Regions from separate parts of the Streptomyces sp. NPDC058195 genome, predicted to be linked through region 2. Evidence: riboswitches for the same ligand, from Rfam matches in the RefSeq annotation. Region 2 holds a riboswitch; each other region holds the start of a gene.
What was found. Region 2 has a riboswitch for cyclic di-AMP ahead of ACFVWY_RS10720 (transglycosylase SLT domain-containing protein). Riboswitches for the same ligand answer to the same signal wherever they lie in the genome.

Region 1 (2,191 bases), on a different contig from region 2:
CCGGGCCCAGCAGATAGCGGTGGCCGAGAAGGTCCTGGGGGACCGGGGGCCGAAGGCCTGGCCCAGCTGTGCGGTCATCTCCGGCCTGGCGCCGGGCGGCTCGCTGCCCGGCGTCGACCCCGGCACCGCCCCCGTCGGCGACCCGGCCGGGACGGTGACACCGCCCGGGAACGAGCAGGGTGACCCGTCCGACGGGGCCACGCCGCCCCGAAGCGCCTGGGAGGGCGTGGACGCGGTGGACGGTGCTGACGGCTCGTCCGGGAACAGCGGCAAGCGCCCGGGGAAGGCGAAGGGCGAAGGGGCGGACACGCCGGACGCGGAGTCCTCGCCTTCGGCCACCCCGTCCGGTGCGCCGTCCGACGCACCCTCACGCGCCCCCCGGGACGCCTCCGCTTCGCCCGATTCGGCCGACGGTACGGGCGGGCGGCACCGCGGCACCCCGGCCGCCGAGGAGGGCCGTGGCGCGAACGGCGGTCACCGCGAGTCCGGCCGGCACGCCTCGCGCGGCGGTGGCGACGCGCGCGATACGGCCGATCAGGTCACCGACGGCACGTACACCGTCCGGCCCGGCGACAACCTCTGGACGATTGCTGATGCACAGAAGGTTCCCGGTGGGTGGTCCGCGCTCTACGAGGCGAACAGGAGCGTCGTCGGCTCCGATCCGGACCTCATCCTGCCTGGCCAGAGCCTCGATCTCGACGCCAAGGCCGAGTAGGAGCGGTCCGGTGACGGTCCGGTAATCGCCTAAAAGCGCCCCGAAAATCGGGGCAGTTCAGGGGCCTATGTCCGCTTATGTGTAAGTGAGACATGGGTCTCTTTGCGTCTTCCGGCGTGTCGCGTTCCGGTGGCCCTTCCTGGTGGCCCTCACCTGCGAAAACAGTAATTCTTCAGATGCAAGTACGGACTGATTGTCCGATGTGTCCACCTTTGAATGTAGGGCTTGCGTATGTTTACGGTCGGAATCGCTCGCACCGCGGGCCCCGTCGACCGTCACGCCGAATCCTGCCGTCGGTCGAAGGGAAAACAGACGCGTACAGCGCCGTAGGCAGGAGCGGGGGACCCAGGTAAGCCGCCGGGTCCGGGACGTCGGGACGACGTATCGGATCAGGCTTGGGGTGAAGTCGCGCGCTAGGACGTGCGACCGGGCAACTCACTCGGCCCGAACCCGACAGCTCACCTCGTAGGCGTCGGTGAGGAGAAGTTCCATGCTGCTTTCCAGCAAGGGCAAGCACCGCCGCCCGTCCAAGGTCGTCCGCATCGCCACGCTCGCCGGTGTCGCCGGTGCCGCCGTCGCCGTGCCGCTGATGGGCGCGACCAGCGCCTCCGCCGCCTCCGTCGCCACCTGGGACGCTGTTGCCCAGTGCGAGTCCGGTGGCAACTGGTCCATCAACACCGGCAACGGCTACTACGGCGGCCTGCAGTTCTCGCAGTCCAGCTGGGCCGCCGCCGGTGGCCTCCAGTACGCCTCGCGCGCCGACCTGGCCACCAAGGCCCAGCAGATCGCCACCGCCGAGCGCCTCCTCGACATGCAGGGCCCCGGTGCCTGGGGCTGTGCCGGTGCCGGCGGCCTGACCAACGACGGTGTCGACCCGGGTGTCGACACCGGTTCGTCCTCGAACTCCTCCTCCGGCTCGACCGCCGGTTCCGGCGCCTCCGAGCAGCAGAGCGCCGCCCCGAAGAAGCAGGCGCAGCCGAAGCCGGCCGAGCGCACCGAGGCCCCCGCCGCCTCCCGCTCGGACCGCACCGAGGCCCCGCGTGCCGAGTCGAAGAAGACCGTCACCACCCCGACCGGCGAGAAGGTCAAGAGGGGTGACGGCGAGTACAAGGTCGTCACCGGCGACTCGCTGAGCAAGATCGCCGCCGAGAACGGCGTCAAGGGCGGCTGGCAGCGGCTGTTCGAGCTGAACGAGGACATCGTCAAGGACGCCGACCTGATCTACCCGGGTCAGCAGCTGCACCTGACGAAGTAACAGGGACTCTCTCCTCCCCGGCCGCCCCGGTCCGGCGCGCATCCCCCCGTGCGCACCGGACCGGGGCGCCCTCCTTTCCGGCCTCCCTCCGCTCGGTGGAGCGGGAAGGCGTTCAAGTGTTGTAGTTACCGGCCGGTAGGTTTTGGGCGGAATGCCCGGCAATGCGGTCTCTCGGGTCGTTTTTCGTCCCAGGGGTCGGGCGGTCGTGGGGACGGGCGGGC
Region 2 (2,191 bases):
CGGTCTCCCCACCGGACAACTCGCCCACGGTGCGGTCGAGTTCGACGCTGCCGAGGCCGAGCGAGCCCAGGGTCGCCAGGGCCCTTTCCTCGACGTCCCAGTCGTCGCCGACCGTCTCGAAGTGCTTCTCGTCGACATCTCCGGACTCGATGGCCCGCAGCGCCTCGCGCCGCTTCGCGATGCCGAGCGCGACGTCCACCCGCAGGGTGGTGTCGAGAGTGATGTTCTGCGGCAGGTACGCGAGGCTGCCGCCGATGGTCACCGAGCCTTCGGACGGGCGCAGCTGCCCGGTGAGCAGCCGCAGCAGAGTGGACTTGCCGGCACCGTTGTTGCCGACGAGTCCGATCCGGCCGCGGCCGATGCTCAGCGAGAGCCCGTCGAAGACCGTGGTGCCGTCCGGCCAGCGGAAGGTCAGGGCCGAGCAGGTGAGAGAGGCGCTGGGGGCGGTGGGTGTCGCCATGGTTTTCCTCGCAGTCGCGGGTCGCAATGAAGGGGGGATTCGTATGCGAGCACCACGCGACCGGGCGGCGGAGAAAAGGTACGGCGGTCCTGGAGATCGAGGGACGGCTCATGCACCGAGGTCGCATCCACGCGAGGTCACGGGCAGTGCGGAAGCACTGCGGCAACGTGACGTGCGTACGGCGGGATGCCGTACGGCGTGGTGTTCGCGGACCTCAGATGCGCAACGTCCACCTCTATCGGAGACAACAGGACGTGAAAACCATAACGGCGGGGAGCTGGGTTGGCAACGTCCGCCGACCTGCGGGGGAGGTGCGTGGAGCCGGATGCGGAATGCCTCTTTCGTTATTCCGTGGCGCGAGTCACACCCTGCCCGTGGTGACGGTGCCGCGCGCTCCGGAACCCTTTTCCCGCAAGGGCCGGGCCCGGTCGGTGTGAGGTGGGTTACGGGGAATTCGGCTTCTTGATCTTGTATGCGAACTACCTGCGGAAAATAGGGTCTTGTCCGCTTCGGCTTCCCTCGCCTACGGTCTCCCTCAATCCGGGCGGAACGCCGAATCCTGCCGCTGTCCGGCCCATTCCGACCACTCGTGTACGGCAGGAGCGGGGAACCCAGGTACGTCGCCGGTCCGGACACCGGGCGGCTCGGGGTGAAGCCGCGCTCTCGCGCGGCCGGGCAGCTCCAGCCCGAACCCGACAGCTCACCTCGCAGGCGACGGAGAGGAACCACCATGACCTTCACCGGTACGCGCCGTCGACGCACCGCCACCTCGCTGACCAGGGGCTTCATAGGCATGGGCACGGGAGTGGCCGCGCTGCTGCTGCCGCTGCTCGGTGCCCAGGCCGCCTCGGCGGCACCGGCCCCGCAGGCCATCACCGCGACCGCCGCGCAGCCCGCGGCCTACACGGACGATCTGGACGGCTGGATCAAGGAATCGCTCGCCGTCATGGCCGAGCACAGCATCCCCGGCAGCTACGAGGGAATCCACCGCAACATCATGCGCGAGTCCTCCGGCAACCCGCTCGCCGTCAACAACTGGGACTCCAACGCCGCCGCCGGAACCCCGTCCAAGGGCCTGCTCCAGATCATCGACCCGACGTTCCTCGCCTACCACGTGCCCGGCACATCGACGGACAGCTTCGACCCCGTCGCCAACATCGCCGCGGCGTGCAACTACGCCGCCGACCGGTACGGTTCCATCGACAACGTCAACGGCGCCTACTGACCCCGGTCACTCCGGGGCGGATCCCGCCGCCTGCTCCGGTTCGGCGCGGGGCGGGAGCGGCACGGTGGCCGCCGCCCCGTTCCGCACCGCCCGCACCGCGGCTTCGTGCAGGCGGCGGCTGTCCTCCTCCGAACAGCACGCCACGGGGCTGCCCGCCATGGTGAACCAGTCGATCGCCCCCGAGTACTGCACCGTGATCTGGGCCGTGTCCTCGGCCCAGGTCGTGTGCACCGTCAGGTCCCCGGACAGGACTCCGACCTCCTCCGTCAGCACGCCACCGTGCCCGGAGAACACACCACAAGTCGTCCACGACGCCCAAGCCATGCATCCAGGCTGGCACCGGGGCGGCGAATGCGCGACCCATGGGCCCCGCCCGCGCGCCGGATGCTGGACACGGGCGAAATTTTCCGTCCGTCCCCCCTTCGGTTCCCGCACCGCCGATCTCCGGACGCCTCCTACCCAGTTCACGTCAAATCGTCGAAGAAGGTTGCTGGAACAACGGATTC
Region 3 (2,191 bases), on a different contig from region 2:
GGCCAGCCCGGCCGACGTGATCGTGCCGCTGTGGACGGCCTTGATCGGGGTACCGGTCGGAGCGGCGAAGTCGAGCCCGGTGTGGTGACCGGAGGACCACATCGAACCGGCCTGGCCGTAGGTCGAGGTGATCGTGTACGAGAAGGTCGGGAGGGAGTAGCTGGCGGCGAGCTTGGCCAGCCGCACGGCCTCCGCCTTCTTCTTGGCCGCTTCCTCCGCCTTCTTCTTCTCGGCGGCGGCCTTGGCCTCGGCCGCGTCCTGCTGCTTCTTCGCCTCGGCGGCGGCCTGCTCGGCGGCGGCCTTCTCCTCGGCGGCCTTGGCCTCGGCGGCGGCCGCGTCCTGCTGCTGCTCGGCCTGCTGGAGGATGCGGGCGCGCAGTGCCTCACCGGCGTCCGTGGTGCCCTGCTCGGCCTCGGCGGTGGTGATACCCGCGGTGGTGAGCGGGGCGGTGGCGGCGGCCTCGGCCTTGTCGGCCTCGGAACCGTCGGAGAACAGGGAGCCCACGCCGGGCAGGGACTTGGCGTCCGGAAGGTTCTCCGTGATCGCGTCGGGCACCGAGATGGAGACCGGGGGCTTGCCCTGCGCGGTGGCCATGCCACCCGCACCGACCGCCGCTATGACGCCGACGCCCAGGACCGTGGAACTGCGGGCGAGTCCCGTGCGCTGCTTGGCGACACGGTGCCTGCCGCGCACCGGGCGGACCGTCTCCTCCGTGGGGTTCCACTCGCTCCAGCCGCGCTCGGCCTCGCCGTTGTCCGTGTCGGAGCGGAAGTCGGGGGCGAACTCACCGGTGTGCCCGGCGCCGTAGCCGGTGCCGTAGCCAGTGCCGTAATCGCCGTTATCGCCGTGGAACCGTGAAGGGGCTTCAGGGGCAGGCTTGTTGGACGCCACGGGGGCGCACTCCTTTCCTTCCTTCTCGCCTACCGGGTTAGCTGACGGGTTCGGAGCAGGAAGGTCTCCTACGGGCTCCTCTGCCTCTCACGAGACACAGGTGTCCGATTCACCCCATGGAGGTGGTTCCCCGGTTCCCTTGCGGGATTCGGCGCTCGCGCACGGCGCCGCCATTGATGACGGCTGGGACGACCGCGCTGCGTTATCGAACGTTAATAGACACCGGGGCTCCATTCCAAGCTGTTCCCACTGATCGTTCACGTCTTTGGCCTGGACTTTACTGGACATAAGCTGACCAATAGGGCCACTTGACCGCCCCTCAGCCGCCAACTCATTTCTGACGTTATGTCAAATGTTATGCGGAGCGGCGCCTCTCGACTACGCACCGTGGCATTGCCGCGGGACCGCTCATTCCTTCTCCACGCCCACGATCGGCACGGTCCGGCGCCGGACCGGCTGCCCTTGCCCGGGACGCACCACCGCGAGCAGCGCCATGTCGTCGGTCGTCTCGCCACCGGTGTGCAGGCGTACGTCGTCCGTCAGCGCGGAGAGCAGCTCCTCCGGGCCCGGGAAGATCCGCCCGCGCAGCCGGGCCGCCGGGTCGTAGAAGACCCCCTCGGCGTTCCGCGCCTCGGAGAGGCCGTCCGTATAGAGGAGCAGTGTCGTCCCGTCCGGCAGGTCCCACTCGTCCGTCCGCTCCTGCCACACACCCAGCCCCATGCCGAGCGGCAGCGCGGGCACCGAAGGCCGCAGCACCTCCAGCGCCCCGTCCGGATGCAGCAGAATCGGCTCGGGATGCCCGCGGTTGACGATCCGCACGCGGGACAGTCCGGCCGGGATCTCGGCCAGTACGGCGGTGATGAAGCCTTCGAGCACGTCGAGGCCGCCCCGTCGCGCCTCCTCCCGCGACAGCGCCCGCTCCAGCCGCCCCGCCACCTCCGCCAGGGAGCCCTCCCGCTCGGCCGCCTCGCGGAACGCCCCGATGACCACCGCCACCGTCTCCACGGCCCCCAGCCCCTTGCCCCGTACGTCTCCGACCACCATCCGCACCCCGTGCGGGGTGTCCGCCACGGCGAACAGGTCGCCGCCGACGTACTCATCCGCCTGCGCCGCCTCGTACCGCGCCGCGACCTGCAGCCCGCCGATCCGTCCGGCCGGCTGGGGCACCACCGCGCGCATGGCCGTCTCCGCGATGAACCGCGCGGAGGCCAGCCGCTCGTTGCTCCGCCGCACCACCCCGTTGATCACGACCGCGAGGACCGAGACGGTGGCCAGGGTGAGCAGTTCGATCAGCGGCACG

Region 1: another riboswitch for cyclic di-AMP. It lies ahead of ACFVWY_RS31120 (transglycosylase family protein); the one in region 2 lies ahead of ACFVWY_RS10720 (transglycosylase SLT domain-containing protein).
Region 3: another riboswitch for cyclic di-AMP. It lies ahead of ACFVWY_RS26065 (M23 family metallopeptidase); the one in region 2 lies ahead of ACFVWY_RS10720 (transglycosylase SLT domain-containing protein).

The regions. Positions count from the first base shown of each region.
Region 1 is NZ_JBHVVM010000034.1:54,960-57,150, reverse strand. It holds gene ACFVWY_RS31125 (transglycosylase family protein) at 1-715, shown strand, start outside; cyclic di-AMP (ydaO/yuaA leader) riboswitch at 1,028-1,202, shown strand; gene ACFVWY_RS31120 (transglycosylase family protein) at 1,206-1,970, shown strand.
Region 2 is NZ_JBHVVM010000006.1:266,162-268,352, forward strand. It holds gene ACFVWY_RS10715 (ABC-F family ATP-binding cassette domain-containing protein) at 1-460, opposite strand, end outside; cyclic di-AMP (ydaO/yuaA leader) riboswitch at 1,022-1,187, shown strand; gene ACFVWY_RS10720 (transglycosylase SLT domain-containing protein) at 1,254-1,685, shown strand; gene ACFVWY_RS10725 (hypothetical protein) at 1,692-2,009, opposite strand.
Region 3 is NZ_JBHVVM010000024.1:20,056-22,246, forward strand. It holds gene ACFVWY_RS26065 (M23 family metallopeptidase) at 1-891, opposite strand, end outside; cyclic di-AMP (ydaO/yuaA leader) riboswitch at 903-1,055, opposite strand; gene ACFVWY_RS26070 (PP2C family protein-serine/threonine phosphatase) at 1,300-2,191, opposite strand, start outside.